DNA from 3 places in the Desulfitobacterium sp. PCE1 genome. Region 3 is predicted to be linked to each of the others. Evidence: riboswitches for the same ligand, from Rfam matches in the RefSeq annotation. Region 3 holds a riboswitch; each other region holds the start of a gene.
The links. Region 3 has a riboswitch for glycine ahead of DESPCE1_RS0120495 (sodium:alanine symporter family protein). Riboswitches for the same ligand answer to the same signal wherever they lie in the genome.
Positions count from the first base shown of each region.

Region 1: it holds a riboswitch for glycine, as region 3 does, so the genes downstream of both, gcvT (glycine cleavage system aminomethyltransferase GcvT) here and DESPCE1_RS0120495 (sodium:alanine symporter family protein) in region 3, are expected to answer to the same signal.
Region 2: it holds a riboswitch for glycine, as region 3 does, so the genes downstream of both, DESPCE1_RS0104955 (ACT domain-containing protein) here and DESPCE1_RS0120495 (sodium:alanine symporter family protein) in region 3, are expected to answer to the same signal.

Region 1 covers NZ_KB913023.1:3,331,103-3,341,810, reverse strand. The annotation lists gene ileS (isoleucine--tRNA ligase) at 1-2,484, shown strand, start outside; gene DESPCE1_RS0116695 (sugar diacid recognition domain-containing protein) at 2,786-3,643, shown strand; glycine riboswitch at 3,750-3,857, shown strand; gene gcvT (glycine cleavage system aminomethyltransferase GcvT) at 4,072-5,163, shown strand; gene gcvH (glycine cleavage system protein GcvH) at 5,257-5,643, shown strand; gene gcvPA (aminomethyl-transferring glycine dehydrogenase subunit GcvPA) at 5,644-6,984, shown strand; gene gcvPB (aminomethyl-transferring glycine dehydrogenase subunit GcvPB) at 6,981-8,444, shown strand; gene DESPCE1_RS0116665 (DNRLRE domain-containing protein) at 8,789-10,708, shown strand, end outside.
Region 2 covers NZ_KB913023.1:992,334-1,003,041, forward strand. The annotation lists gene DESPCE1_RS0104910 (MFS transporter) at 1-802, shown strand, start outside; gene DESPCE1_RS0104915 (selenium metabolism-associated LysR family transcriptional regulator) at 871-1,791, shown strand; gene selD (selenide, water dikinase SelD) at 1,870-2,883, shown strand; gene DESPCE1_RS0104925 (permease prefix domain 1-containing protein) at 3,108-3,770, shown strand; gene DESPCE1_RS0104930 (hypothetical protein) at 3,792-4,355, shown strand; gene DESPCE1_RS24155 (methyl-accepting chemotaxis protein) at 5,221-5,724, shown strand; gene DESPCE1_RS0104945 (hypothetical protein) at 5,993-6,631, shown strand; gene DESPCE1_RS23500 (flavodoxin family protein) at 6,819-7,103, opposite strand; glycine riboswitch at 7,302-7,392, shown strand; gene DESPCE1_RS0104955 (ACT domain-containing protein) at 7,534-7,836, shown strand; gene DESPCE1_RS0104960 (PFL family protein) at 7,854-9,215, shown strand; gene DESPCE1_RS0104965 (cupin domain-containing protein) at 9,330-9,665, shown strand; gene DESPCE1_RS0104970 (fumarylacetoacetate hydrolase family protein) at 9,859-10,479, shown strand; gene DESPCE1_RS0104975 (hydratase) at 10,582-10,708, shown strand, end outside.
Region 3 covers NZ_KB913023.1:4,145,223-4,155,930, reverse strand. The annotation lists gene DESPCE1_RS0120515 (methyl-accepting chemotaxis protein) at 223-2,289, shown strand; gene DESPCE1_RS0120510 (2'-5' RNA ligase family protein) at 2,468-3,013, shown strand; gene DESPCE1_RS0120505 (MBL fold metallo-hydrolase) at 3,061-3,783, opposite strand; gene DESPCE1_RS0120500 (VOC family protein) at 3,915-4,298, shown strand; gene DESPCE1_RS0120495 (sodium:alanine symporter family protein) at 4,355-5,737, opposite strand; glycine riboswitch at 5,890-5,985, opposite strand; gene rnk (nucleoside diphosphate kinase regulator) at 6,490-6,906, shown strand; gene DESPCE1_RS0120485 (glutamine--tRNA ligase/YqeY domain fusion protein) at 7,051-8,709, shown strand; gene DESPCE1_RS23460 (hypothetical protein) at 8,770-8,928, opposite strand; gene DESPCE1_RS0120475 (hypothetical protein) at 8,967-10,052, opposite strand; gene ybaK (Cys-tRNA(Pro) deacylase) at 10,169-10,648, opposite strand.

The DNA of each region.
Region 1 (10,708 bases), 810 kb from region 3:
ACTCATGGTCTGCCTATCGAGCAGCAGGTGATTAAGAAATTAGGTGTTAATCGCCATTCTGTTTCTGTCGTGGAATTTCGCCGGATGTGTAAAGAGTATGCCAAAAAATACATCGGTATTCAGAGGGAGCAGTTCAAACGGCTAGGTGTCCGGGGAGATTGGAAAAATCCATATATAACTCTGGAAAAAGAGTATGAAGCTGCACAAATCGGAGTCTTTGGCAAAATGGCGCGCAAGAAGTACATCTATAAAGGATTAAAACCGGTGTATTGGTGCCCCTCTTGTGAGACGGCTCTGGCAGAAGCGGAGATCGAATACGCTGAGAAGACTTCCGATGCCATCTATGTCAAGTTCCCTGTTAAGGAAGGGAAAGGGGTCCTTACGGATGAAAACACTTTTGTCATCATCTGGACCACTACTCCTTGGACTTTGCCCGCTAACCTGGCCATCACCTTGCATGGGGAGTTCAGTTATGCTCAGGTTCAAGTGGAGAAGGAGCATTGGATCGTCGCGGAAGGGATGCTGGAGAGCTTGCGTTCCCTTTGGCAGCTTGAGCTCCCTGTGGAAAAGCGTTTCGTAGGCAAAGAGCTGGAAGGTGTTATCTGTAAGCATCCTTTCATTGAGCGGGATTCTGTACTCATTCTGGGTGAACATGTTACCCTGGAAGCAGGAACAGGCTGCGTTCACACCGCTCCCGGACATGGGGAAGATGACTTTAATGTCGGTAAAGAATATGGGCTTCCCGTACTTTGCCCTGTGGATCATCAAGGGAAGTTCACCGCTGAAGGCGGGGCCTATGCGGGCATGAAGGTGGACAAAGCGAACCCGGTTATTATCGAAGATCTAAGAAGTCTCAATGCCTTGGTTCATGAGGATAAAATAAAGCATAGCTATGCCCATTGCTGGCGTTGTAATAACCCCATTATCTATCGGGCCACAGAACAATGGTTTGCTTCCATCGACGGATTCCGCAAAGCGGCCCTCGAGGAAATCGACAAGGTTCAGTGGATTCCTTCCTGGGGCAAGGACCGTATCTATAACATGGTAGCTGACCGGGGAGACTGGTGTATCTCCCGGCAACGGACCTGGGGTGTTCCCATTCCCATTTTCTACTGTGAAGATTGCGGGAAAGAGATCATTACCGATGAGACCATTGCTAAGGTTCAGGATATCTTCCGTGAGGAAGGGTCCGACGCCTGGTTTGCCCGTCCCGCTGCAGAGCTTTTGCCTGAAGGATTCACCTGTCCCTGCGGAGGTAAAACCTTCCGCAAAGAGACAGATATCATGGATGTTTGGTTCGACTCCGGAACCAGCCATACCAGCGTCTTGATGGAACGGAAGGAGCTCACCTGGCCCGCCGACCTGTATATGGAAGGCTCGGACCAACACCGGGGCTGGTTTAATTCTTCCTTGTCCACAGCGGTAGCCGCTTATGGAAAAGCTCCTTATAAGGCAGTTCTAACCCATGGCTTCCTGGTGGACGAAAAAGGACGCAAAATGTCCAAGTCCCTGGGCAATGGAGTGGACCCACTGCAGGTAACTAAGGAGATGGGGGCGGATATCTTAAGACTCTGGGTGTGCGCCGCCGATTATAAGAACGATGTAGCGGTATCACCACGGATTATGAAACAGATGTCCGAAGCCTACCGCAAGATTCGCAACACCTTAAGATTTTTGCTGAGCAACCTTAATGATTTCGATCCGACCAAGGACCGGGTGGATTATAAGGATTTGCCGGAGATTGACCGCTGGGCCTTGCTGCAGCTGGGTAAAGTTACCGAGCGGGTGCTGCAGGGGTATGAAAAATACGAATTCCACTGGGTTTACCATACGGTGCATAACTTCTGTGCCGTAGAACTAAGTGCCATTTATCTGGATATCGTTAAAGACCGTCTTTATGTGGAAGGAAAGAATTCTACCCTGCGCCGTGCTTCCCAGACCGTACTCTATGACGTTCTGAATGCTCTGGTACGCTTGATTGCACCGGTGCTGACCTATACGGCGGATGAGATCTGGTCTTATGTTCCAGGGGTGCCCGCCGGTTCCCCTATTCAAACTGAGGAAATGCCAAAGGTTGATCCTCAGTGGATGGATGAAGCGCTGGAGCAAAAATGGGAAACCCTGTTGGCGGTTCGCTCAGAAGTAACGAAGGCCTTGGAAAAAGCCCGTCAGGATAAATTGATCAACCATCCTTTGACAGCTCAAGTAGATCTGTATCCCAATGCTAAACTGGAAGGATTCTTAAGAGATATTCCCAATCTGTCGGAAATCTTCATCGTATCAGCAGTTCAAATCCATAGCGGAGGAGAAGATAAACCTGAGGGTGTCATCATGGCAGAAGACTTGGAGGATTTCGGTATAGCTGTGAATTCAGCAGCAGGGGAAAAGTGTGAACGCTGCTGGATTTACGATACGGGTGTTGGAGAGAATCAAGAACATCCTAGTCTATGCCCCCGCTGTGCTTCCGTTGTAAGCCATCTCTAATAATAGCCTTTCTTTAATATTTCTACTTTTAAGACTTGGGCGGTACAATCCGCTCAAGTCTTATCTATGCTATCGGAACTTTCGTGGCACCGGTCGAGTTTTGTTTAATGTATCTAAAAGGATAACGTTTATTATTAAGGTAAAATCCATGGACAATAGTTTGAATACTTAGTATTATATTTAGTAATGAAAAGCAATGGGTTTATTTACATAATTTTTAGGATCAGGTACTAAATTTCACTTGATGTTTTCTTCTAAAATTTTGAAAAATTATTGACCTGCAGAGGTGGGAGTGAAGAGAATGAGACTTACAGAGAATCTGGCCAACCGGATCGTCGACTTGATTTATTCTGAGAGTGGGTTTCATGGAATTGTCTGTGACACGTCAGGGACCATTATTGCAGATTCAGCTAAACAACGGGTAGGCGTTGCCCATGCAGGTGCAAGGCGGATCATGACGACTTCTATCCAAGAAATCAGAATTACTGCGGAAGATGAAATTAATTCTCAAGGAAAACAGCGGGAAGGCTTGAATATTGCCATTTTACTCGATGATGAAAAGCTGGGGACCTTTGGAGTGGCCGGACCCTTGGAGATTGTTAGTCCTGTGGCGAAGGTTGCAGCTGCGATGATTGCTTTTTTACTTCGGGATGAAGAGCTGAAAGAAATTCTCAAGGATCATGTGGAGCGGATGGGAGAGGCCCTGGAACAGGCGGCTGGGGCCATACAGGAAATGGCGGCCTCTTCTCAAGAGGTGGCAAGTGTGAGTCAGACTGTAGCCACGGTAGCTCAGAATGCCAAGCAGCATGTCAAGGCCACAGAAGGTGTCACCGAATTTATTCGCCGGGTGTCGAAGCAGACCAATCTCTTAGGGCTTAATGCGGCTATTGAAGCGGCCCGCGCGGGAGAACAAGGAAAAGGATTCTCCGTGGTCGCCGGTGAAGTGCGCAAGCTTGCAGATGAAAGCAATCGCTCAGCTAATGAAATCAATGATTTGCTGATGACCTTTCAGGATACCATGGAAGAGATTGTCGATGGTGTGTTTCAAAACAATGTTATAGCTCAAGAACAGGCAAAAGCCACTCAGGAGATTGCTCAGATGGTGGAGGAGCTGCAACAGGTCGGCACTGAATTAAACGATCTCGCCCACAGGCTGTAAGGGATTAATTTGTACCTTTTATTATTTTGTGGAAATGGAATATTTGTGTAGACGAAAATCGGTTTGCTGACTATAATAAAAGCAGGTAAAAATACATAAGGTTCGAATGATCCCAGTAGGAGAGACTCAGTATCATGAGCGCCGAAGGAGAAACTTCCTGAATGTCGCCTGTTCAGAAGGGGAAACTCTCAGGCAAAAGTACTGCTGGAAGACGGAACTCTGGAGAGCTTCTCAGAAGAGAACACCAAAGGGGTAGCCCTAAACAAAGGGTAAATCTCTCAGGTCAAAGGACAGAGGTAGCGCGACGTGCTATTCCTCTGTTTTTTTATTTTGCACTATCAGAATGAACAGCCAAGTTTTCTTTATCTATGTTTCATTAATGTTTTTTCCGGTTTTGGTTAATACTCAATTCTAGGGAGGTGTCCTAAGTGACGAATCTAAAAAGAACACCACTGTATGAAAAGCATCAGCAACTAGGAGCAAAGCTCATCGATTTTGGCGGCTGGGAAATGCCGGTCCAATACGCCGGAGTCCTTGAGGAGCACAAGACGGTGCGCAGTAAAGCGGGGCTTTTTGATGTCTCTCACATGGGTGAGGTGGAGTTAAAGGGAAAGGATAGCCTTGCTTTCTTGCAGTACATACTTACCAACGATGTCTCACGGATTCAGGATAACCAAATTCAATATTCTCCTATGTGCGCTCCAGATGGGGGTGTCGTGGATGATTTACTGGTGTACCGCTATAGTCAGGAACATTTTTTAATTGTGGTCAATGCCTCCAACACGGATAAGGATTTTGCTTGGATGCAGGATAAAGCTCAGGGCTTTGAGATACATCTGGAAAATCGCTCTGAGGATTTTGCCCAGCTGGCATTGCAAGGCCCCTTGGCGGAGAAAATCCTCCAAAAGCTTACGAGGTTGGATTTATCTCAAATAAAGTACTATTGGTTTACACATGGGGAAGTGGATGGAGTCCTTTGCCTGATCTCCAGAACAGGGTATACCGGGGAAGACGGCTTTGAAGTTTACCTCCCTCCTGATCATGCTCCCCGGATGTGGGATAGAATCCTCGCAGTCGGGGCAGAGGAGGGAGTTCAACCCATCGGTCTTGGCGCCCGGGATACTCTTCGTTTTGAAGCCCGGCTGCCCTTATATGGAAATGAGCTCGGCTCGGATATTACACCGTTGGAGGCTGGACTGGGATTTTTTGTTAGGTTGGAAAAGGAACATTTTGTTGGCAAGGAGGCATTATCAGCGCAAAAGGAGAAGGGAATTCCGAGAAAGTTGGTAGGTCTGGAAATGATCGAACGTGGAATAGCCCGCTCCCATTATCCCCTTCAGAAAGTAGGAAAAGAAATCGGCTTTATTACCTCAGGCTCTTTTTCACCGACTCTAAACAAAAACATTGCCCTTGGGCTGATTCCCCCGGAGTATGCTCAAATCGGGGAAACCTTGGATGTCATCATCCGTGGGAAAGCCGTCAAAGCCCGGATTATTCCCTCTCAGTTCTACAAGCGGTAGGGTCAAGGGGAGTACCTTGGGAATTTCTATAAAACAATCAAATGGGGTTAAGAGACCTGTTCCTTTTCCCCGCAAAATAAGGAGGATGATAGTATGAATCCAGTAGAATTAAAGTACAGCAAATCTCATGAGTGGGCTAAGGTGGAAGGGAATACCGTGACTTTGGGGATTACGGCCCATGCCCAGGACAGCTTAGGTGATGTGGTCTTTGTAGAACTGCCTGATAACGATACCACTGTGGTGGCCGGAGAGGCTTTTGGAACCGTTGAATCCGTTAAAGCAGTGTCCGATCTTATTGCCCCGATTGGTGGCAGGGTTGTTGAATATAATGAAGAGGTTCTGGATTCTCCTGAACTCTTGAATAATGATCCTTATGGCGAGGGATGGCTGGTCAAAGTGGAAGTGGATGATCTGAAAGTATTGGAGCAGTTATTATCTGCCGCAGAATATGAGGCGTTTCTAGCGGAGGAGGGCCAATAAATGAATTATGTGCCGAACACGGTGGACCAGCAGGAACAAATCCTCACCCGGATTGGAGTAGGCTCCCTTGAAGAGCTTTTTGCGGATATCCCGGAAAGCGTTCGGCGCCAAGCTCAATTGAAGATTCGGGAGGGACTATCGGAGCTTGAACTGGTAAAATACTTCAGCAAGCTGGCTGCGGAGAATAAAACCGTAGAAGAGTATACCTCTTACTTGGGTGCGGGGGCTTATGAGCACTTTATCCCCAGCTATGTGGATCAGCTCTTACTGCGCTCGGAGTTCTATACGGCCTATACCCCTTATCAGCCGGAGATCAGTCAAGGGACCTTGCAGGCTATCTATGAGTTCCAGACTCTTGTCTGTGAGCTGACGGGTATGGACGGTGCCAATGCTTCCATGTATGACGGGGCGTCGGCCCTTGCTGAAGCAGCTTTAATGAGCTGTGATGCCACCCGAAGAAAGAAAGTCCTGGTACCCCAAACGATTCACCCGGAATACCGGGAGGTACTCCAGACCTATCTTCTTCCCCGAGGGGTAGAAATCCTTGAGGTCCCTTATGGGGAGGGGGCCGTGGATCTTGAAGCTTTAGAAAAAGTACTGAATACTGAGGTGGCGGCTGTCCTTCTCCAAAGTCCTAATTTCTTTGGTACCATAGAAAAGGCCCAAGAGATTGGCGAAATGGCACATGCCAAGGGGGCGCTTTTTGTCATGGTGGTTAACCCCGTGTCTTTGGGATTGCTTAAATCTCCAGGGGAGCTGGGGGCGGATATTGTGGTCGGTGAGGGTCAGCCCTTTGGCAATCCCCTGAATTTCGGCGGCCCTTATCTGGGGTTCCTGGCTTGTCGGGAAAAATATGTACGCCGGATGCCCGGGCGGATCGTAGGTGCCACCAAAGACAAAAACGGCAAGAAGGGCTATGTCCTCACTCTGCAAGCCCGGGAACAGCATATCCGCCGGGAAAAGGCGGCATCCAACATCTGTTCCAACGAGGCTCTTTGTGCCTTGGCCTTTACCATCCATCTCTCAGGATTGGGAAAACAGGGATTAAAAGAAATGGCAAGACTTAATCTGCAGAAGGCCCATTATGGGGCCCGGGAGATTAGCAAGCTCCCCGGTATGAGCCTTGCTTTCCAGAGTCCTTTTTTTCATGAGTTTGTGGTCAAGACTGAGATCAGTCCCCGGAAAATCAATGAAGTGCTTTTAAGCCATAAGATCATTGGCGGTCTTGAACTTTCCCGCTTCTACCCCGAACTGGATCATCATCTTCTCTTCTGTGTAACAGAAACAAAGGCTAAAGAAGATATCGACAGGCTTGTGGCCAGAATGGGGGAGATAAAATGAGAGCCTTAGAACCGCTGATCTTTGAACTAAGCAGGGAAGGGCGGACGGGAGTAAGCCTGCCCTCCTGTGATGTGCCGGAAATTCCTCTGGAGGATTTGATTCCTCAAGAGTTTTTAAGAGATAAGGAACCTGAACTGCCGGAGATCTCTGAGGTGGATGTGGTCCGCCATTTCACCCGGCTGTCTTCCTTCAATCATGGGGTGGATACAGGGTTTTATCCTTTAGGTTCCTGCACCATGAAATACAATCCCAAGGTGAATGAGAAACTGGCCCGATTGCCGGGCTTTAGTCAGATTCATCCCTATCAGCCGGAAGAATTGACCCAAGGTGCCTTGGGCTTAATGGTCGAACTCCAGGAGGAACTTGCCGAGATTACAGGCATGGATGCCTTTACCTTGCAGCCTGCTGCAGGGGCCCATGGGGAGATGACTGGAATTCTCATCATCAAAGCCTACCATGAGCATCGTCAGGATGTTAAACGCAAAAAAGTCATTGTTCCCGATTCCGCTCATGGGACCAACCCGGCAACAGCGGCCATGGCCGGATATGAAATCGTTCAGGTGCCCAGCAATAAGCGGGGAGGAGTGGACATCGAGGCTTTACGCCAGGTCGCCAACGATGAAGTGGCCGCCTTGATGCTGACCAACCCCAATACCCTGGGATTATTTGATGAAAACATCCTGGAAATCGCCCAAATCATCCACGATGTGGGGGGCCTGATCTATTATGACGGAGCCAATGCCAACGCCATCATGGGGATAGCCCGTCCTGGCGATATGGGTTTTGATGTGGTTCATCTTAACCTGCACAAGACCTTTTCCACTCCCCATGGCGGAGGGGGACCAGGAGCAGGGCCGGTGGGGGTGAAGGAATTTCTCGCTCCCTATCTGCCCAAACCTGTGGTGGCTCGGACGCCTGGGGGCCAATATACCTTGGATGCCCACCGTCCTCTCTCCATTGGCCGGGTAAGAGCTTTCCAGGCTAATTTCGGAGTATTGGTGAGAGCCTATGCCTATATCCGGGCTCTGGGCGGGGAGGGGCTGACTGCTGCATCCCACAATGCTGTCCTCAATGCCAACTTCCTTATGAGCATTTTGAAGGAGCATTATCACCTACCCTATGATCGGGTGTGCATGCATGAGTTTATTATCACCCCCAAAAATCTGAAGGATTATGGAATCCATACCTTGGATATTGCCAAGCGGCTTCTGGATTATGGTTATCATCCCCCTACGATTTACTTCCCCCTCATTGTGGAAGAGGCGATGATGATTGAGCCCACAGAGACGGAGAGCATGGAGACTCTGGAGGAATTTGCCAGGGTGATGATCCAAATCGCTGAAGAAGTGAAGCAAGATGCGGAAAAGGTGAAAAATGCTCCCTACGATACCCTGGTGACCCGTTTGGATGAAACGGGAGCTGCCCGCAAGCCTGATTTGCGCTGGCGGAAGTCCCAGTAAGGAATTCGTGAGCAATAAAAAAACTATTGTGTTGATGAAGAAGATCTCCCTGCCGTTTTTCGGCGGGAGATCTTTTTTGGTAAATGGCCCTTTTCTTTTTAACAGGACGGGTGCTTGAATAAAGAGCGAGGTAGGTCATTAGTCCTGCTTCGTTTAGGTCCCTAGGGAAAATCTAACATCTTCACATAATGTGACAAAATTAGCCAAAAACAAGATGCTATACTGGCTTAAACTACATAGAGAACCCCATTCCAACAGTCTGGGCACAAGTGGGTTGGGTTTAAGGCCTTTTTTTATCAGAATCGACACATTGTTGTCACGATAAACGTGGAGGAGGAAGAGAAATGCGTACAAGAACCACAAAGAAAATCCTCAGCTTAGTGATTGCCATCATCTTTTTCATCAACGGTATCTTCACCGATGTTGCCCTAGCCCAAAGCGGCAGCGAAGGAAACAAAAAAGGAAACTACTATGGCCGTACCTTACCGGCCAAAGAAAAAATCAAAAACATACCGCCTCAGAAAGGAAAGACGAAAAAGCCCTTTAAAGAACCAAAAGAACTGAAACAGGATCCCCCCTATGAGCACCGTTTCAGCAAGGAGCAAGAGAAAATCAGCCGCAGAACAGCCAACAGCAAAACATTCAACGATCAGCAAGGGGAGGCCACCACCTTTGTCTTCATGGACAAAATCCATTTTCTCAATGAATCAGGCACCTATCAGGATGTGGACAACACCCTCGTGCCTGCAGACCAAAACAAAAAAGGGAGCAAAGGAAAACCGGCGGGTGTGAACGACTCTCCCGCAAACCAGAGCTATGAAAACAAAGCCAATGACTTCAAAGCCTCCTTTCCCGCGAGGCTTAGCAAAGGACACCCCCTCAACGTCAGCTCCGCCGGGGCCTCCCTCGAGCTGATCCCGCTGGAAGGGGACTTCCAAAACAGCACCATTCAAGGCAATACCATCCTCTATCACGATGTCTACGATGGCATAGACTACCGCTATACCGTTCTGAACACCAGGATCAAAGAAGATATTATCTTCAACAACTATGTGGATAAAACTACATTCAGCATGTCCGTAAAAACAGAAGGCCTTACCCTTAGAGAAGAAAATGGTGCTATCTACGGCTATGAAAAAGGGAGCCACGACGCCTCTTGGGTGTTCCCGGCTCCCTATTTAATTGATGCCTCCGGCACCATCTCGACCAACGTCCAGATGCACCTGGAGAAAAAGCTCTTTACCAGCGACCAAATCATCATTACGATGGATCAAGATTGGCTCGCCGCCCCGGAGAGGGCCTATCCGGTAATCCTTGACCCGACCCTCACTATCGGCGCGGCAGCCATCCAAGATACCTGCGTTGAAGAAGGCTCTCCGGCACTCTATACCGATAATAGCTTTTCCTACATCGGTTTCGATGACGGAATCACCAGCGGCAACATAGCTAACCATCAAAGTGCTCATTTAAGAACAAGAACCTTTCTTAAATTTAACCTCCCCACCCTAGACGAAGACCAAACGATCACCTCCGCCCAATTCAATATATATAAATACACCGCTTGGAGTGACGAACCCCGCACTGTAGAACTGCATCAAGTCAAAGAACCCTTTTCGATCACCGGTCTCACCTGGCTTAATCAGCCCCAAGAGACCGCATGGGCCGCAGAGACCACCATCACCGGCACGACCGGCTACTACCAATGGGATATAACCGGACTTCTTAACACGTGGTACAGCGGTACACCCAACGAGGGCATCGTTCTCCGCTACACCGAAGAAATGAAGCAGGCTGAAGTATTCTATTCAGCCGATGCCGCAGGCAACCCCACCCCTTACCTTGAATTCACCTATGAAGACCAAGGCAGCATCGATCCGAATCTCCCCTTAGAAAAACCATCCATCCAGCTCAGACCCTTTACCGCAGCCAATAACAATGGCTTGCTTCAGTTTGTCGGTCTGACTGCCGACGGAATGGCCCAACCAGACGCTACCGTCGATTATTACACCGTCGGGAGCGGTGGGGGATTATCCGGCAGCGCCCAAGCCGCCAAGGACTACCTTTATCCTAATTTTAGGCCCGAAACCCTCGCCGAACTCCAAGCCCTGATCGCCCAGGGCGGCTCATATAACCACTACCCAGGCCAAGAGAGCAACTGGCAAACCAGCTTTTGGCGACTCCCTGAACAGGACACACTCTACCATATTGAAGCCACCTTCACCGACAAAGAAGGAAAGATCAGCGGGGTGGGCATCAGTGACCCC
Region 2 (10,708 bases), 3.2 Mb from region 3:
ATCAGCCGTAATGCTGGTATCCCCTATGCTGAGCGGAGCTTTGCTTACCATCACCACTATTGAAGCTATATTCTTCATTGATGTGGTTACAGCAGCTTTGGGAGTTTCAGTTTTACTCTTCTTTTTGCATGTGCCGGCCCATCGCAAAGCCCAGGCCAAGGAGCCTGTCAGCTATTTTGCAGATCTGCGTGAAGGTCTTCGTTATATTGAACAACATGCTTTCTTAAAAAGATTTTTCGTATTCTGTGCTTTGTTCATGGTTATGGCTGCACCGGCGGCTTTCTTGACCCCACTTCAGGTTGCGCGAACCTTTGGGGATGATGTGTGGCGCCTTACAGCCATTGAAATGACCTTCTCCATTGGCATGATGATCGGAGGAATCTTAATGGCAACCTGGGGAGGCTTCAAGAATAGGATTCATTCCATGGCTTTGGGAACCCTTCTCTTCGGAGCCTGCACTGTCGCGCTGGGGGTTATTCCAATTTTCTGGTTGTACCTCATTTTCATGGCGTTCGTAGGAGTAGCTATGCCGATCTTTAATACTCCCGCGACGGTAATGCTTCAGGAGAAGGTGGAGTCGGATTTTCTGGGCCGGGTTTTCGGGGTTCTTTCTATGATCTCCAGCACCATGATGCCCTTGGGGATGCTCATTTTCGGCCCTCTGGCGGATATTATGAACATAGAAGTACTGCTTATAGGAACCGGGGTAATCATGTTCATAGAGAGCTTTTTCCTTTTCGGGAGCAAAGTACTCCTCGAGGCCGGCAAGCCGGCGGTTAAGTCGATAGAACCATTGGATTAGATTTGGGCGAAATTGATCGCGCTTAGAGTTTTGGCGTAAAGTAGAGAAATTGAAATTAGGAGAATGGCATGGATTTTCGTCAAATAGAGGCATTTGTTTCAGTATACCGTTTACGAAACTTTTCAAGAGCAGGCAAAGCCCTGTTTCTAACCCAACCGACCATCAGCAGTCACATCAACGACCTGGAGAATGAATTAGGTGTAAAGTTGTTTGACCGTTCCAGTCGGGATGTCATTCCTACTGACGCAGGGGATATTTTTTATCAGTATGCAGTTAATTTGCTGGAAACCAGAGATTGTGCCATTTCTTGCCTCAATCAGCATAACATGCAGATTGAGGGGAGGTTGGAAATCGCGGCATCGTCTATTCCCAGTCAGTATTTGCTGCCTAAGGTTATGACAGGTTTTCAAAAAATGAACCCTAACATCATGTTTTTAATTCATCAAGGGGATACGCGGGAAGTCATAAGGGAGATCCAAGAGAAGAAATATCAAGTGGGGATTGTTGGTACCCGTATAGATGAAGACAAACTGGACTATGAGATTCTTACCAACGACCGGCTTGTACTTATTGCTTCTAAGGAGTGTATAGAACCAACAGATAGCTCATGTATAGCCATAGAAAGTTTGCTGAAGAAAAAATTTATCCTTCGCGAAAAGGGCTCAGGAACAAGAGAGGAATTTGAAATAGCACTTAGGAAAAAGGGAATCGACCCTGATAGGCTGAATGTTGTTGCGGAAATGAATAATATGGAGGCGATAAAGCGTGCCGTGAGTGAAGGGTTAGGAGTAGCGGTGGTTTCGTCCCTCTGTGTAGAAGAGGAGCTGAAAGCCAAAACAATTCAAGCCTTTATAATCGATGGACTTGATCTCGAACGGTCGTTTTATTTAGTGACTTATCGGAACCGGCCTCTCTCTCCCAGCGCAGCTGCTTTCCGAGAATTTATCCTTAATTATTACCTTGATCAGCTCATTTATTGTGATGAATAATTGCAGGTTCAGGAATTAAACTATTCATGATGAATTCCGTAAGGAGTGATAAAGTCCGTGGAAGCTAGATTAACCCAAATGACTAAGAGTTCAGGCTGAGCTGCCAAATTGAGCCCTCAGGCTCTGGCACAGGTACTGTGCCGTTTACCGAAATTTGAAGACGAGAACTTAATCGTCGGTCTGGATACAAGTGATGATGCAGCGGTGTATAAGCTGAATGACGAGCAGGCGATGATTCTCACCTTAGACTTCTTTACCCCTGTGGTTGATGATCCCTTTAGCTTTGGTCAAATCGCAGCAGCCAATGCCTTAAGCGATATTTATGCTATGGGCGGAACGCCGATTACTGCGTTAAATATTGCTTGTTTTCCGGGGTGTTTGCCAAGTGAAATTCTGGCAGAGATCCTCAAAGGAGGAGCGGAAAAGGTCAGAGAGGCAGGCGCCATCATTGCCGGCGGACATACGGTGGAAGATGATGAACCGAAGTATGGCTTATCTGTTACTGGCCTGGTTCATCCCCAGCGAATTTTAACCAATGCGGGAGTACGTCCGGGGGACTTGTTGATTTTGACCAAACCTTTAGGAATTGGCATTCTGGCTACAGCCATAAAAGGGGATCTCGTGGATAAAGCCACCTATCAAAAAGCAGTGGACATCATGTCTTATCTTAACAAAGATGCCGGTCAGGCAATGCACAAAGTCGGGGTGTCCGGCTGCACGGATATTACAGGTTTCGGTTTTTTAGGCCATGCCCGGGAGATGGCAGAGGCCAGCAAGGTAACCCTGGAAATCTGGACGGATTTCTTGCCGCTTATTGAGGAAAGTAAGGAATTTGCCAAGTTGGGAATTATTCCTGGGGGAGCCTATCGCAATCGAGATTTCCTTAAGGATCAGGTTCATTTCCTAAAGAAAATACCTCAACCTATTGAGGATATCCTCTATGATCCACAAACTTCAGGGGGATTGCTTATAGGGGTACCGGAATCCAAAGCAAACTTACTGCTGGAGGAATTAAAAAAAGTAAATCAGACGGCTTATGCTGTTATAGGAAGAGTTAAGGAGAGAACGGATTTTCTCTTGGAAGTAATGTAAAATGTTCCTCGAATCCCTGCCCCGTGTGACGCACGGGGTGTTTATATTTTGTGCCAAAATGCTTTGTCGGGCATAGTACTATGTGATACATTGTATATCATGAGGTGAAAAACCAGGTTGCAAATAAAGTTTGGAGATTTACGGGAAAAACATCAAGGACTGGCGCTTAGCTCAAAAGATAGTGGATGTTCTTAGTGGAATAGAGCAGGGAGGAATTTGCAGCCATGAGAAAGAATGAAGATGATTTGGAAAACAAAGTCTCAGCCTATATCGATGCTTTATTCGCAGGAGTTGGAGCAAGCCAGCAGCTCTTTGATTTGAAAGAAGAAATAGCTACCAGTCTTAAAGAGAAAACCTTGGACTACAAAAACCGGGGAATAAGTGAAGAGCAAGCCTTTAAGGAAGCTATCGTGTCCTTAGGGGATTTGAGCGGTTTGGTGGCGGAGATGCGGCAGATTGGTCAGGATGAAGCGAAGCAAGCCGTTTATTCCACTATGGCGGCAAGAATTTCCCTCGCCGGAATCATAGCAGGCTCATTAATAATTTTGTTTGGATTTTTTAATATTGCTATGTTATACTTCATGAAGCTGGATGCTGTTAGTGTATCAGGGTCAGGAATATTCATCGTTGCAGGGGGAGCTCTATTAGCTTATAGCCTGCTGACCATGGAAACTCGCAGCAGGTACGGGATGAATAAGGTAAGAGCGGGGCTTTATGCTTTGTCTGTCGGGCTTATGCTCTTTGGTATGTTTTCAGCCGTGGTTACCGGATTGGCTACGGGTAAACTATTTATTGCCATAACTTCATTGATTGTGTTTTTTCTCCTAGGCTTTGGAGTGTTCTTGTTTTTGATTTTGACCGGATCGGATCGCCGTAAAGGACATTGACTACGGAGGTGTTTTCATACCTTGTATGTTTATCTTGTGTTCTCGAAAACAGGAACATGGCTCTCCAGAGTACTGACCTTCGTAACTGGGGAAAAATACGTTCATACTTCCATCAGCCTCGACCAGGATTTGAAGACCATGTATTCCTTTGGACGGGTCAGGCCCAACAATCCGTTTTCCGCCGGCTTTATTAGAGAAAATTTTAATAAGGGCGTTTTTCTAAAACAAAGCAATTGCGAATGCATTGTTTACCGGATAAAAATTAATGAAATTCAACATGCGATGTTGATTAATGAGATATCTCGGTTTATAGCGTCTGACCGATCCTTTAGATACAATTTTTTGGGGTTATTTACCGCTGCGATGAATATCCCTATGCGAAGAGAAAATTACTACTTCTGCTCTCAATTTGTTTCTGAACTCCTTATTAAGATCAATTTGCTGCAGAACTCATTTCCTCCAGAACTGATTAAGCCCATGGATTTGTATCACATTGAAGGTAAAGAAGAGATTTATAAGGGATTTACCTGGCAATATGGAGCATCATCTTTAGGGAACACTAATCGGGGGTGTGTTGCTAAATGAATCATTTCATTGAGCAGCCCACCTTTTTTTTATATTGGATGTTTAACCTCATTTATTTTAATCATTAGCATTAAAAAATCATATTGATGGAATAAAGGAGTTTTGCGGAGAAATGTCAAATTGTGAAATTGTGTATTAATAATTGTAGTAACTTTCACATAGACTGGGGGATGAGAGAATGAATAACCGTTTAATGAATATATCTACCATCGGGAGTTCCCAGGCTGTGGCTGATGAATTGCACCGGGTTACATCCCTCTATTTTGGTCATAAAGTCCAAATGAGAAACAGGTACTATATCAAGGAGATCCCTCCTAATTTAAATGACGACCTCTATATCGTACTTCCGACAAGAGTTGAGGAAGCCTCTAAGTATATAGACAGACAACGAATATTCCCTCTTGAACTCATACCCGAAGACCTTTTTTACATAAGGGTTGCTCGGATCCCCGCAGAATCCAATGTTGTGATCTTTAATAATAACGGCTCCCAGGCCAAAGCCATTGAGAAATACCTCCACGAGCATGAAGTGAATCATGTACACTATAGAATTCTCCCATTTAATGAGATGGAGAATTCTCAGATTAAGGAAGTATTGCAATCTGCAGACTACATCGTTGGAATGGAGGGCTTTGTAGGGGCTAAGGGAATTCTCTGGACTCATTACGGGCAGTACTTTGATAAACAAAGAGTTCCCGTGATTGGATTTCATAGGACCATTAAACCTGAGGATATACTGCATCTGACGGAAAAGGTGGTGGAATTTAACTTTAATCAGATCCTTTCCAATACCCAAGGTATTAGCTTCGACTTAAATGCTCATATTCAAGAAGTTATGAGTTCTATGGAAGGGATTGTGAATTTCATGGAAGATACAAACACAAGTATCCATGAAGCTCATGGCCGAATCCAGAGGCAAGTAGAGCGTATCGACGAAACTATTGAGGTTACCAATGATCTTAATACCAATACCCAAAAAATTGATGAACTGATTAATACGATTAAACAAATATCGGACCAGACCAATCTACTGGCGCTCAACGCGGCCATTGAAGCAGCCCGTGCAGGAGAAGCGGGGAGAGGCTTCGCCGTCGTTGCCGATGAAGTAAGGAAATTGGCGGAGAGAAGCAAACAATCCATCCAATTCATCCAGCAGCTGGTTGCCAATATAAAACAAACCAATCATCGTACCGTCCCGCTGCTCCATTTCTTAGCCGGAGAAATTAAGGACATGGATGAGATTATTAACAAGATACTCAATAGCTCCACAATCAATCAAACTGAGGCAAAATCCATATCCGAAGCCTTGAGTCGCGTTACGAAGATCAGTGAACAGCTGACCAATGAGTTTATAGCCTTTAGTTTCTAATTACTAAATTACAGGAAATAGATGAGGTAAATCGTCAGAAACAGATATCCCCTCCCGTCTTATATACCGGTTGCAGCATTCCATGGTGCTTCAAGGTATTGAAATGGGAGGGGATTCGCTATTATGGATCAGAGGGTATGGCGATCCCAGCGGGGAAGATTCCGGAGCAAAGGGTATGCTCCTGCGGTGCAAAAAATAGTATATAAAGAGTAAAAGAAGTGGAGATGGAGATACTCTCTTTTAAGAAGATTTACCGAGGTGATGAACAGTGATCAAGAGACTCCTTGTCATTTTGACTTCAGTGTTTTTAGTATCGGGGTGTGCAGCTAATGCCCCCCAGGATAAAAACGCCAATCTAGATAAACCTGGGCAGCAAGTAGAGATGGATTTGCCCGGTACGGACCAGGGGCAGACGAAACCCGGGGGAGAGGGGCAGGGTACGGAGAGAGAAGGAAGTGCCAGTCTGGGAAATATACATCTAGGGGATTCCTTTGGCGAGGTGGAAAAGGCTTTAGGCAAGGGCTACAAAGAAACCCTCCATGATGAACCCGGGCATTTCCCTGAAGCCTGGTACAGCAGAGAGTACGACAAAGGCATTAAATTCATTGTCGGAAAAGATTCGGGCAAAGTGCTGGAGATCGATGCCGTAACTAGGGAATTTGCCACCAATCTCGGTGCCAAGGTAGGAGATACTGCTGAGAAAATTAAGGATTTGTATGCTGTCAAATACAAGCCCTTTGAAAGTAGACACGGGGATGGACCTTTGGAAGGATTCTATCTGCTGGATGATGGCCAGATTATGATCTTTGATTATAATAGGGAAGATAACCAACTGGTCAATACGAATGTGAAGCCGGATTCTAAGGTGGAGATGATAAGGCTGACCCAATCTCAATATCTGGACTAAAAGCGATAAATAGGCAAAAACGCATCCGCAATGTGGGTGCGTTTTTGTTTCACTATCACAAAGTATAAACTTCATAAAGGTTAGGAAAAAGCTAGAAACCAATCCCGACAAACCATAATATATTAAAAATAGGTGAGGGAAAGAGTTTTATGCTCTATTCAGCCTATACGCCCAGACAGCCTGGCCCCTAGTTCAAAGGCTTTCCGGCAATCCTGAGGGAATCGCTCTTTGCGCACCTGCGCTTTATGTTGCTCATTAAATCGGGAGGCTTCATAGTCGGAGTAGTTGTCAAACTGATAGGTATCTGTGGCAAGGAGATATTCGGAAGATCCAATCCTTTATAATTCAGCTCATAAAGATGAAACATTTCTGTTTCGGCACCTACAGATTGCGCTCCCTCAAGAGCTTTATGCAATAATGTAGCTGTATTCCATTGCTTGCGGGGGCCTCCATTGACAGCAATAACCTTCATAGTAAATACTTCAACTCCTTATGTTAATGTGTTTGCTTATAGAGCAGCAATTTGCCTTCACTTCTATTATATTAGGGGGAATCTTAAAAACAAAGGTTTGCAATTATGAGCAAGGATGTTTATAATACTGAAAAGAAGTGAATAACTGGATGAGGTTTTCAGGAGAACAGGGTATGCACACCATGATGAACTGAAAACGGACAGAACTCTGGAGAGTTCCGCAAGGACGCCGAAGGGGCAAGACAGCAAAGCTGTTCAATCTCTCAGGCAAAAGGACAGAGCGCATAATTTGTGAACGATGCTTAAGTCATGCTATGACTGCCAATAAGCGGGTTCGCAAATTGCTCTTGTGTACCAGAGTCAAACTTAGGATTTGGCTCTTTTTTATTGGTGAAAATGAAAGAGAAGAAAAAGAAAAGGGGTAAAGAAAATGAGCTTAGAACCAACCCGTGAAACGTCCAACCGCGTGATTATTTCCATCTTAGGCAAGGATCAAATAGGAATTATTGCCTGGCTGACAGGGCGATTGGCTGAAAAATCCATCAATGTCCTGGATATCAGTCAAACCATTCTCCAGGGCTTTTTCACGATGATTATGATCGTGGATGTTACTCAATCCACAGCCTCCTCCTTAGCCGATCTCACCAAGCAATTGCAAAGCGAGGGAGAAGCCCGAGGCTTAAAGGTCAATGTCCAGCATGAAGATATTTTCGAATTCATGCATCGAGTATAGGGGGGATTATTGTGAAAATGCATCTGGCTCCTCATGAAATACTTCAAACCATTGAAATGGTGGAAAATGAGAATTTAGATATCCGTACCATCACCATGGGCATAAGTCTGTTGGACTGTGCCGGAGACGATATTCAACAGGTGGAACAAAAAATCTATGATAAAATTACCCGCCAAGCTGAGCATTTAGTCGGTGTAGGGGAAAGCTTAGCCGCTCGTTATGGCATTCCTATTGTCAATAAAAGAGTCTCAGTAACTCCGGTGGCTCTCTTAGGCTCCAACTTTAATCCCGAAGAAATGGTCCGTTTGGCCAAAGCCTTAGACAGAGCAGCCAAGACGGTGGGGATTAACTTCTTGGGAGGTTTTTCTGCCCTCGTTCAAAAAGGCTTAACCAAGGGAGACCGCTCCTTGATCGAAGCGATTCCCCAAGCTTTGGCGGAGACAGAATTTGTTTGCTCCTCGGTAAATATCGGTTCCACCAAATCCGGAATCAATATGGATGCTGTGTTGAAGATGGGAGAAGTCGTCCTGGACAGTGCCCGCCGGACAGCGGATCAGGATGGCATCGCTGCCGCCAAACTCGTTGTTTTCTGCAATGCGCCTGAAGATAATCCCTTTATGGCCGGAGCCTTTCACGGGGTGGGAGAACCGGAGGCGGTCATCAATGTGGGGGTCAGCGGCCCCGGTGTCGTTGCCCATGCTGTTAAGAAAAGCCCCCAGGCAGATTTGGGAGAACTGGCCAACCTTATTAAGCGCACGGCCTTCAAGATTACCCGTATGGGTGAATTGATCGGTCGAGAAGCCTCCCAAGCCTTGAATGTTCCCTTTGGCATTGTGGATCTTTCCTTAGCCCCTACGCCAGCGATTGGGGACAGTGTGGCGGAAATCCTTGAGAATATGGGACTGGAGCGCTGCGGCGCTCATGGCACCACGGCGGCCTTAGCCTTGCTGAATGACGCGGTGAAAAAAGGCGGAGCCATGGCATCCTCCCATGTGGGAGGGTTGAGTGGAGCCTTTATTCCTGTCTCCGAGGATGCGGGCATGATTGAAGCTGTGGAAGTCGGTGCTTTAAGCATCGAAAAGCTGGAGGCCATGACCTGTGTTTGCTCCGTGGGATTGGATATGATAGCCATCCCCGGAGATGTGGAGGCGGAAACCATCGCCGGAATTATTGCCGACGAAGCAGCTATCGGTATGATTAATAAGAAGACAACCGCTGTACGGGTGATACCGGCCATCGGTAAAAAAGTCGGGGATCGTGTAGAGTTTGGCGGACTGCTGGGAAGCGCTCCGGTAATCAAAGTGAACCCCTTCTCCTCCCGTGAATTTATCCGTCGGGGTGGTAGAATTCCGGCACCTATTACCAGTCTGTCTAATTAAAACTGTCCTTTCTTGAAAAAGAAAACTGGAAAGTGATTCCAATCGCATTTTTTTAGGGTAATTCAGGTTAGAATAAGTCATAAGCAAATGACCTGCATAAAGGGGGATTTTACTATGACACAAATCATGAAAAATATTGAGTTTTCCCAAGTTCTTGACCTGAAAGAGTTGATTACCTACCAACAAGGACAAGTGGTAAGCCGCACTCTTGCTCAGACGCCTATCGTCAGCATTACCCTATTTTCTCTGGACGAGGGAGAAGGAATCAGTACTCATACCACTTCAGGAGATGCCATGGTGCAAATACTGGATGGAGAAGCAGAGATCACTATAGGGGATAAGGTATTGACCGTAAAAGAAGGAGAGACCCTCATCATGCCCTCCGATGTTCCCCACGGCTTAGAAGCCAGGAAACGCTTCAAAATGCTTTTAACGGTAATTAAGTATTAAGTCAACGGCTTTCTTTTTAAGGTGCAAACTATCAAAAACCATAAAAATAACGAAAACCAGCAATGATATAGGCAACTATTATTGCTGGTTTTCTTGCTATATGTTCAATCCCCTGCGGAAAGGATGAAAATATAGTGAATATCTAATATAATAGAGATGACTTTTGTAAAACGGTGTTTTAAGGAGAGCTATTATGTCGATTAAGAATATCTATTGTGTGGGGCGTAATTACTTTTTACATGCTCAAGAGCTTAATAATGCAGTTCCCACATCGCCTATGATCTTTACGAAACCTTCTCATGCTTTTACAGAAGCGAAAGGGCAGATTTTAAAAATGCCGACAGGTAAGGGCTCAGTTCATTATGAAGCGGAGCTTGTCATTCACCTTGCAAAAGACTATGAACCGAGTCTGAAGGTGGATGAGATCATCGATCAAATGGCTATTGGTGTGGATTTTACTTTGCGGGAGGTACAAGATGAACTGAAGAAGAAAGGGTATCCTTGGTTGCCGGCAAAGGGTTTCCCCCATTCAGCCTTAGTTTCTCCCTGGATTCCTTTTGCGAGTATTGAAGCCATCGGGAATCATGACTTCACTCTGGAACGGAATGGTCGCGAGGTCCAACGGGGAAATATTAAGGATATGATTTTTCCTATCCCGATCCTGATTGAATTCATTGGCAAGGAATTTGGACTGGGTGCCGGAGATATCATCTTCACCGGAACTCCAGCGGGTGTGGGGGCAGTTCAAGAAGGGGATCATCTCGTGATGAACTGGAAAGAAAATAAAGTGGGCGAATGCTTCATCGGGAGTTAAATATTGTATACTTGGTCTAAAAAGGTTGATAGTTACAAGAAATGTAGGTAAATTTAAACCATGCCTCAGTAAGAGGAAAAACCTAGAGTATGGAGGATGCACATGCTACGTCTAATTGAAAATGGAATATACCTTATTCAAGGAAAAAGAGCCTTAGAGGTAAAAGATACAAATGTCCTGTGGGATCTCAATGGGGAGCCAGTTCAGCCGGAACAGCTTCCTGGCGAGA
Region 3 (10,708 bases):
CTTCCTTGAAGGATATTGAGGCACATTTTTACATATCTTCGTTTATTCCAGAGGCCTTAATTCAATCATTCTCAGGATAGGAAAATCCGTACCACAGCTACTGAAAGTGTTCACATGGACTTGCTCTATTAACCGACATAATGTCTAAGCTGTCAGAATAGTTCGCGTGTCGCCTTAACTTAGCCAACAACCAGTGGAATTTTTAATATGGAGGATTAGATGATGCAGTTCAAGAGTATTCGAACCCAATTTTTAACCATTTCGATCATGATTGTCTTAAGTGCCTTAGTTATTGTTGGTGGTATTACTTGTTATAAGGTAATTCAGCAATCGAAAGATGACTACCTTAATTACTCCAACGAACAAATGAAAATAGCTGAGCAATCTATTAAGATATTTTATGATCAGATTGATAAAAACATCAATATGATGGCCACCCATCCCCTGGTCATGGCAGCGGCAGAAAGCAATATTACGTCTTACACCAACAGTATGGAAAAGGTGCAAATGACGCCTTCCCAAAATGGCGGGGTGGAACAAGAAATTTACGAAATCTTCGAGCACTATGCCGCCAGCCATCCAGGGACAATGTATGTTTATTTCGGTACGGAAGAGGGCGCTTACCTGCAGTGGCCGGAAGCCCCCATACCTGTTGAGAAATTTTATCCTCCCGAGAAAGGCTGGTACAGAACCGGTCTAGGCGGCAATGGAGCCATTGTGAGAACTGAGCCCTATCTTGATCCTATGTCCAATACAATGATTACGAGCAATGTGCGCTCGTTTACGGATGCCAACGGTAAGCTGGTCGGAACTCTGGGAATTGATGTGCAACAGTCGGTCATAAGCGATATGCTAAATTCAATGAAGACTGGAAAAACCGGATATTCGATGATTGTTCACACCACGGGAGTTATTTTAGCCGATGGCAGTAACCCCGAAAATAACTTTAAAAAATTAGATGAGATTAACATCCCAGGACTGGAGAAGCTGGGATCTGATGATTTAGCTCCTTTTGATGTAACGATTGACGGAGTAAAATACATAGTTAATCCTCATAAAGTCGACGGAACAGATTGGATTTTAGCGTCCTTAATGTCCGAGAAAGAGTTGACCCAGGGGGCGAACGGGGTGGCCTTAATGATGCTGGGGGTCTCCGTACTTATGCTGTTCATCACTATTGCCTTGATTACCATAACAGCCAATAAAATCACGACTCCCATCAAAAAGTCGGCTCAGTATTTGGACCTTGTGGCAAGCGGGGACTTTTCCCAGGAAATCGACCCCCGATTTCTGGCCAGAAAAGATGAGGTGGGGTCAATTACCAACGCCATTAACGATATGAAGAATTCGATTAAACAGTTGGTCAACAGTATCAAGAATGAATCGGTTGCTATTGAAGAAGAAGTGTATGCTGTCATGGATAATGTGGTGGATCTCAGCAAGAGCCTGGAAGAGATTTCTTCTACTACCGGAGATGTGGCGGCAAGTACGGAAGAAACATCGGCAGCATCGGAAGAAATGTCGGCGACGACCCAGGAAATTGAAAAAGCAGTGCAGTTAATCGCCGGCAAATCTCAGCAAGGGGCAATCTCGTCCAAGGAAATCACCCAGAGAGCGGAAGATACTAAGAAAAATGTCAATGCGGCACAGAAGAAAGCCGCCGATATATTTGTTGATACCCAAGTAAAATTGGAAAAGGCAATTGTTGAATCCAAGGTTGTCAGTCAAATTGATTTATTGACGGATGCCATCATGCAGATCACCGAGCAAACCAACTTACTGGCCCTAAATGCCGCGATTGAAGCGGCAAGAGCCGGTGAAGCCGGAAGAGGATTCTCGGTTGTCTCAGAGGAAATCAGAAAACTTGCCGAACAATCAAAAGGAGCGGTTATGCAAATACAGGAAGTTACCACCAAGGTAACCAGTGCTGTCGATAATCTCTCACAAAGTTCGAACGGCCTGCTTTCTTTCATGTCTGTAGATGTCAATAATGACTATCAAGTTATGCTGAATGTAGCAGAGCAATACAGCCAAGATGCCAATTTCGTAGACGAGCTGGTAGCCGATTTTAGCGCTACCACGGAGCAGCTTCTGGTGTCTATCCAAAACATTTCCGATGCCATCGGCGGGGTAGCCCAAGCTGCCAACAGTGGTGCCATCGGCACGGCGGATATTGCCAATCAGTCGGCAGAAGTAAGCATCAAATCCAATGAAGTTGAAGATCAGATTCTCAGAGCTAAGGAAAGCGTCAATAAATTGCAAGAAGAAATCAAGCGGTTCAAAGTGTAGTTTACAGACTGCAAGAGATATACGTCCGTTACTCTTATACAGCAAGTTAAACTTAAATCTAAAAATTTTAAGCCAGATATTCATATAGGCTGTGAATGTCTGGCTTTTTGTTTGGGCTTGCAATTATTATTGGTGCGTTTTAAAGTAGAAGGAGCAATAATCTATGGAGAGGTATTGAATGAGCTATGCAATTAATCTCTACTTCAATGAAGAAGCAGAACAATCCATAATGAGAATATGGGAGTCATTAGCTCTCTTGAATATTGGCAAATGCATGTCCTGCACCAACGGCAGGCCCCATATCACCTTAGCTATATATAATGATCTGGACTTGACCAAGGCCAAAGAAATGATCAATGCTCTGGCTCAAGCAGTTCATTCCTTTAAGTTGGCATTTCTTCAAATCGGGATTTTTCCACTTCATAAGGGAACCATCTTTTTGACCCCTAACCTAACCGGCGATCTGTTTCAAGTTCATAGAATGCTCCATGATGCCTTCTCAGCTTGGGAAGAGGAAGGCTGGGACTATTACAAACCCCAGATTTGGCATCCCCATTGCACCCTTTCCATGGAGACTCCAGTGGAGGAGATACCCAAGATGCTGGAAGAGATCTTAAAGGATTTTCAATCCATCGAGGTGACTATTGAATCCATAGGGATGGCTTCGTTGGATCCAATTGAGTATTTATGTGAATTTCCCCTGAATAAACATGAGGAACAGTAAGAAATTCATAGATACTGTATAAACCTTAAACGGCCCTAATAGGGCGATCAGATGGCAAAGTGCTGATTGCTTTGGGTGATTCCTAAAATTTCAGTGGAGGAAGAGGCCATTTTTTCCACAAAGGATTGAATGGATTTATAATCCTCTCCGAAATGCATGGGAACAAGGACTTGAGGATTGATCTCCTGAATAAAATACTCCGCTCCTATAGAATAATACTGTTCAAGTCGGGGATCCACAGGGAAGAAGGCAATATCAATCCTTTCTTCTTTTATTTTGGCGATTTCTTCTTTGAACATTTTTTCTGCCCAAAGGATATCTTCTTGGGGTTCTCCCCACCAGTGCCACCAGTTGAGGTCTCCGGCATGGAAGAGATGAATCCCTTCCTTTACGTCCAGTTCCACAAGAAAAGAGATTCCCACATCGGTAGATCCATAGGTCCTAATCTTCAGGTCATCCCTATGAACTTCTTCATAAGGGGATAAGAAAATAAGATTCTCTTGGACTTGAGGCAGTTGAGGATGGCCTTGAATATCCGAGCTGAGAATATAATGAATGTCGGGGTATTGGCTTTGCCACTGGAAGATTTCAGGATTATAATGATCCGGGTGGACATGGGAGGAAAAAACAGTGATCCTTTTATTGCTTGGAAATTGGACTTGACCCTGATAATAGTCAAAGACCAGGAAGTCCCGATCGGTTTCCACTGTGAAACCGCTGTGATGGATATACTCAATACGAAGTTCTAGCTTTTCTAGCGGAGCGTTCATTAAATCACCTCATACTAAAATGATCTGCAGGTTTGTGTTCTCTATAAAAAATTACTATAATATGGATAGATATGCAAGACAAAGGGAAGAGTCTAGTCGTTAATTCTATGAAAAGTAAAGAAAAAAAGGGGATGATTCTGATGAAATTTATATTTACTCACAATAATATCAATGTGCTGAACCTGGAAAAAAGCCTTAAGTTTTATGATGAGGCATTGGGGTTAAAAGAAGTCAAACGTATAGCTCCGGAGAGCGGGGAATTTATTCTTGTCTATCTGGGTGATGGGGTAACCGCCCATACTTTAGAACTTACATGGTTAAGGGATCGAACGGAACCCTATAATCTGGGCGAGAATGAATTTCATCTGGCTTTAACGGTGGATGATTTCCAAGCAGCTCATGAACATCATAAAAAAATGGGATGCATCTGCTATGAAAATGAAGCTATGGGTATCTATTTTATCAATGATCCGGACAACTACTGGGTGGAGATTCTTCCTAGTTCAATGGGATAAAGTATGCAAAAGCACCTCTCCGTACCGGAGAGGTGTCTTGCAATCTGTTTATTGACTTACTTATTCTGAATCACAGGAATGGGCTCTTCAGAAGCTTCATCCAGACGATCTTCCCATAAGTACTTCTTGGTTTCGGAGACAATAACTCCGCTTAAGAGGAGGAGTGCCACCAGGTTTGGAATAGCCATCATAGCATTCATCGCGTCCGCTAAATCCCAGACGAATTGAAGGGTTACCAAAGAACCGGCTAAAACGGCGAGAACCCAGAGGAGGCGGTAAGGAAGGATTCCTTTTTTACCGAAGAGATATTCTACAGCTCTTTCACCATAATAAGACCAACCAAGGATAGTGGAGAAAACGAAAGTCAGAAGACCAAAAGTTAAAACGATGGGACCAATTACCGGAATTTGATTAAAAGCCATGGAAGTCAAATCGCCGCCTTTTAACCCTTCGGCAGCAGTCGGGTTGCTAATGACACTGCTAACGACGACAAGACCGGTCATTAAGCAGACAACAACGGTATCCCAGAAGGTTCCCGTAGCGGATACGAGAGCTTGACGGACAGGGTTCCTGGTTTGAGCAGCCGCAGCTACGATGGGAGCAGAACCTAAACCGGACTCATTGGAGAAAAGCCCTCGGGCAATCCCGTAACGGGCAGCCATGATAATGCTGGCACCGATGAATCCGCCGCCGGCAGCCGTTGGGGTGAAAGCTGATTTACAGATCAAGACAACGGCTGGCCAGACATATTGAGAATTCATAATCAGGATAATGATACAACCAAGGACATAAGCAATCGCCATAAAGGGAACAAATTTTTCACAGACCCGAGCGATCCATTTTACGCCGCCGATAATAACAACCCCTGTGAGGGCAGCTAAGATAACGCCTGTCAAGATAGGGTTGATATTGAATTGAGTATCCAGCATAACGGAAATAGAGTTAGCTTGAGTCATATTACCAATACCAAAGGCGGCAATGGAAGTAAAGATACAGAAGAGTACAGCCAGCCACTTCTGTCCCAGGCCTCTTTCCAAAGCATACATAGGACCACCCAGCATGGTGCCGTCAGCGGTTTTAACCCGATATTTCACCGCCAATAAGGCTTCGCCATATTTTGTGGCAATCCCGAAGACCCCGGTAAGCCAGCACCAAAGTACTGCACCGGGACCTCCCAAAGCCACGGCCGTAGCTACTCCGACGATATTACCGGTTCCGATGGTAGCGGCGAGAGCGGTAGTTAGAGCTCCGAATTGACTCACATCACCGGTAGCATCAGGATCCTTAGTAAGTGATAATTTAATCCCTTTAAAAATGTACCTTTGAATACCACGAGTACGGAAAGTAAGGAATAAGTGCGTACCAAAAAGTAAAACAAGAATAGGTGGACCCCAGAGATAGCCGTTCAACCAGACAATAAAACTGTGCAAGGCCTCCATTGTGTTTTTCCTCCTTTAATCTCTTTCTCTGTATACTGCAATCTCCAGAATAAAATTGCTTTATATATAAAAAGAGTCAATCCTTAAGATTGACTCTGAATATTCGGACAATTTCCACAAAAGCAAGAGATTGCTCCATAGCAGGCAGTCCCTATTGCTTCTCTGTCCTTTTGCCTGAGAGATTTAACAACACATCATTGTATTGCCCCTTCGGCGCCCTAAATTAGAGTCTCTCCAGAGTGCTGTCAATTAACGGTCCCTAACTCATTCTAGTCACCTGAAAGTTTCAACTTCTTCGGCGGGCCTAAGCCCTTCTCCCGTAAATTTCATCCAGCATTCCCTATGCAATTTTCATAGATTCGAAATATCTCACAGGAGATTCTCGAATTTATTTATAATTATAAGTATCGCTCCCATTTTATTCAAGAATTATTTTGGGAATAATACTCGAATAACAGGTGATTAATGTAGTATTTTTACAGAATTTTGGTTTGTAAATCAGGGAGCTTCAGACTTGGAACAGGCTAAGGCAGGTGATGTATAGGCATTCATATCCTATCGACTAACATTTACTTATTATAGAAAATAGGTTATAATTAAAATGATTTAGCGATTTCTCCCTTATTGAATTACATAAATTTTTAAAAGCGGCTATCTGGCGATAGTCGCTCTATGTTTAGCATGTCAAAAGGTGTGTATTTGCTGGGGCCAGCACAATTTGTTCATCATTAGAAAAGGAAGGTTCAGGAGAAATGAGTAGAAAGATCAGTATTACAGCTGTGGATCGTGAGCGTCTGCTAAAACTTATCAATAAAGAAAGAGAGTTTGGCACCGCCAAAAACAAGGATTACTTAAAAGATCTTGAGCATGAGTTAAATGGGGCAGATGTGGTGCCCTCGGAAGGAATTCCTTCGAATGCCATAACTATGAATTCGAAGATATTACTGAAGGATCTGGAGACGGGTGAAGAAACCATCTATACCTTAGTATATCCTGAAGATGCGGATCTTTTAGAGGATAAGATTTCGATTCTTGCCCCTGTGGGGACGGCTATTCTTGGCTATCGGGAAGGAGATATCATCGACTGGAAAGTTCCCGGCGGTGTTGTCCGGCTTAAGGTGGAAAAGCTCCTTTATCAGCCTGAGGCTGCAGGAGACTACGATCTCTAAGAATGAAGTGGGTGAAGGACAGAGATTCGGGTAACACTACTGGAGAGGTCTTTACCTTGCGGTGCTCCTTCATGGACATCTGATTATAGAATAGTGGTATAGATTAATATAGGATAAGACATTCCGTAGGAAAGGTTGATATTCGTGGATAATGAGAATAAGTCTTCCAATTTTTTACGCAGCATTATCCTTGAGGATTTACGAGAGGGAAAAGTAGAAGGAGTCACTACACGGTTTCCCCCCGAGCCCAATGGTTATTTGCATATTGGACATGCCAAATCTATTTGTTTGAACTTTAGCTTAGCTGGTGAATTCAAAGGAAAAACCAATTTAAGGTTTGACGATACGAACCCGGTCAAGGAAGATACAGAATATGTAGAGTCTATCAAAGAAGATGTCAAGTGGCTGGGGTTTGAATGGGATAACCTCTTTTTTGCCTCGGATTATTTTGATGAGATGCACAAGCGAGCCCTTCTTCTCATTAAAAAAGGCAAAGCTTATGTCTGTGACTTATCTGCCGAGGAGATTAGAAAAAGCCGCGGCACTCTGACAGAGGCCGGTAAGGAAAGTCCTTATCGCGATCGCAGCGCGGAAGAGAACCTGGAGCTCTTTGAGAGAATGCGTCAAGGTGAATTTAAGGACGGAGAGAAGGTTCTCCGGGCTAAAATTGACATGTCCTCTCCCAACATCAATATGCGGGATCCCGTTCTCTATCGGATCGCTCATGCCACTCATCATAATACAGGGGATACATGGTGCATCTACCCTATGTATGATTATGCCCACCCTTTAGAGGATGCTATAGAGGGTATAACCCACTCTATATGTACTTTAGAATTCGAAGATCATCGCCCTTTATATGATTGGGTCGTTCGGGAATGCGAGATGGAGCATGTCCCGCATCAATATGAATTTGCCCGCCTGAATATGACTAATACGGTAATGAGCAAGCGTAAACTAAAGCAGCTGGTGGATGAAAAGGTGGTGGACGGCTGGGATGATCCCAGAATGCCGACCATTTCCGGGCTGCGCCGTCGGGGCTATACTCCTGAGGCCATCCGCAATTTTGCCCAAGCTATTGGTGTGGCCAGAGCGGACAGTGTGGTGGATTCCAAAATGCTGGAGCACTTTATTCGGGAAGATCTGAAGCTCAAAGTGCCCCGGCCCATGGCTGTCATCCGTCCCTTGAAAGTGGTCATTACCAACTACCCTGAAGGCCAAGTGGAAATCCTGGATGCAGATAATAATAAAGAGAATCCTGAGATGGGAAAACGCAAAATCCCTTTCTCCCGGGAAATTTATATCGAGCAGGAGGATTTCATGGAAGTCCCTCCGCCGAAGTACCACCGGCTTTACCCAGGTAATGAAGTCCGCTTGATAGATGCCTATTTTATTAAATGTAAAGAGGTCATTAAGGACGATGAGGGCAATATCTTGGAAATTCATTGCACCTATGATCCGGAAACAAAAAGTGGTACAGGATTTGCCGGCCGCAAGGTTAAGGGGACCATTCATTGGGTAGAAGCCACCCAGGCAGTGCCGGCAGAATTTCGCCTCTATGATGTGTTAATTCAGGATGATGTGGTGGAGGAAGAAGGCAAGACCTTTCTGGATTATATTAATCCCAACTCTTTGGAAGTATGGCAAGGGTTTGTGGAGCCCCATATGAAAGAGGCCAAACCTCAAGATAAATTCCAGTTCCCCCGTCACGGATACTTTAATGTGGATCCGAAATATACTACCCCGGAAAACTTAGTTTTTAACTTGATTGTTTCCTTAAAGAGCTCCTTTGTCATAAAATAACTGTGAATAGAAAAATAGTCACGATTCAGTGTTCGTGACTATTTTTTATTCACTATCAGGTTATTTTTTCTCTTTGTAAAGGATCATCACATAATGCTCTAAAAAAGCTTTCCATTGGATTTCGATGATTTCGATTTTACCTTCATTCTCTTGCAAGAAGGCATTCATTTTTTTCTCCAGCCCTTCTTGCCGAAAGGACTGGATGATTTTTACTCTCATTCTATTCTCCCCATAGGCCGTTGGCCTTATTGCCTTATTTATATAAGATTATTATTCACATTGACAAGAAAGTCCTGTACATTGGCCACGATGGTGGTTACTTCGAGTGAACCCCGATCTCTTAGCTTATTTAAGGCGAACTCTGCTACATCTACGGCGTAGATGTAGATTGGACGCAGTTGTCCATTCCGCTCAGTATAGGCGGGTGTCATATTTCCGGAAGCGATGGTATGGAGCTGGGTGGCCAGGCAAATGAGGGTGGTTGCCTTTTTGGTTTGTTTGCGCATTTCATCTTGGGCTTCGTAGACATTAGCCCAAACAGTGGGAAGGGGTCCGTCATCACGGATGGATCCTGCCAGAACCAAGGGGATATTCTTTTTTAAAGCAGCATACACTACACCCTCTGTCAGGTTCTGAGTTTTGATAAGCTTTTCCAGTGACCCGGCTTTTCGTGCCATATTGATCACATCCAAATGATTATAATGGCCATTGGGCTGAGACTCTTGGGTATATGTATTTTGACCCAAAGCAGTACCCAGGATACCGGCTTCAAGATCATGGGTGGCCATGGCATTACCGGCCAGAATAGCATGAACATAGCCTTTTTCAATCAAGGCGGCAAGAGCTATCCGGGAGTCGTAATCAAAAACCGTCGCCGGTCCTAACACCCAGACCACGTAGCCTTGATCTTTTTCGTGGCGCAGCACATCATAAAGATGATTATAATCCTTTGAATAAGCAGTCTCCCTGGAACGGCCGGATCGGAAGGCGAAAATATCTTCGTTGCTATCCTTGGAAGCAAAGCCCTCGGCATAGACATAAATGCCTTCACTAGCATCTTCTGTCCGCCCTACCACCACCTTATGGCCTTTCTTAAGATTGCGGAATTCAAGGATTTGGATCGTTCCGTCCTCCATAAGCACAGGGACACCGTCCATACGACTTTGGGAAGCAAGGACCCATTGACCATTGACTTTAAAGTACTCAGGATAAATGGACATACCATGGAAATGGTCGGGTGCGACACCATCCTGAAGGACTTCAACAAGGGTTGCATTGGGAGCGCCTGTAAAAGGCTCACCATCAAAATTAGGTGGGTTGAACTGAGGAAGCCGGAAACTCATAGAATCTCTCCTTTACCCTAATTCAAAGCGACATAAGATTAGTATTTACCTCTTGCCCATCTTCATACAAGGAAAGAGAGAGTTCATAGATTTCGAGGAGAAGATTGATCGGAGTTTTAGGAAGGATTAGCGATAGAGCCAACCTTTCCCTGGGTGATATTAAGCAGATCCTGAGGTAGAATAACGATCTGTAATCCTCGTGTTCCGGCGCTGATGGCAATTTTTCTGTGATGGAGCATATCCTCTTGAAAATAGACAGGGTATCTTTTTTTCGTTCCCAAAGGAGAGACGCCCCCCCGTATATAACCGGTTAAGGGCTGAATTTCTTTGAGAGGAACGACTTCCATTTTTTTATTGCCGCTCGTTTGAGCGAGAGCCTTAAGGTTCAGCTCATAATGGGCGGGGATGCAGGCAATGAGAACGCCTGTTTTATCTCCCCGGGTTACCAGGGTTTTATAGATAAGTTCGGGAGGCATCCCCACCTTTTGGGCGACGGTGGTGGCGGAAAGATCTGATTCATCCACCTCATAGGAGATCAATTCGTAGGATATACCGGCTTGGTCAAGGATTCGGGCGGCGTTGGTTTTTTGAGCCATAAGAATCACCTTTCTCTGGGTTCACCTGAGTATCACAGTGGCGCTTAAAAATTACTTCCT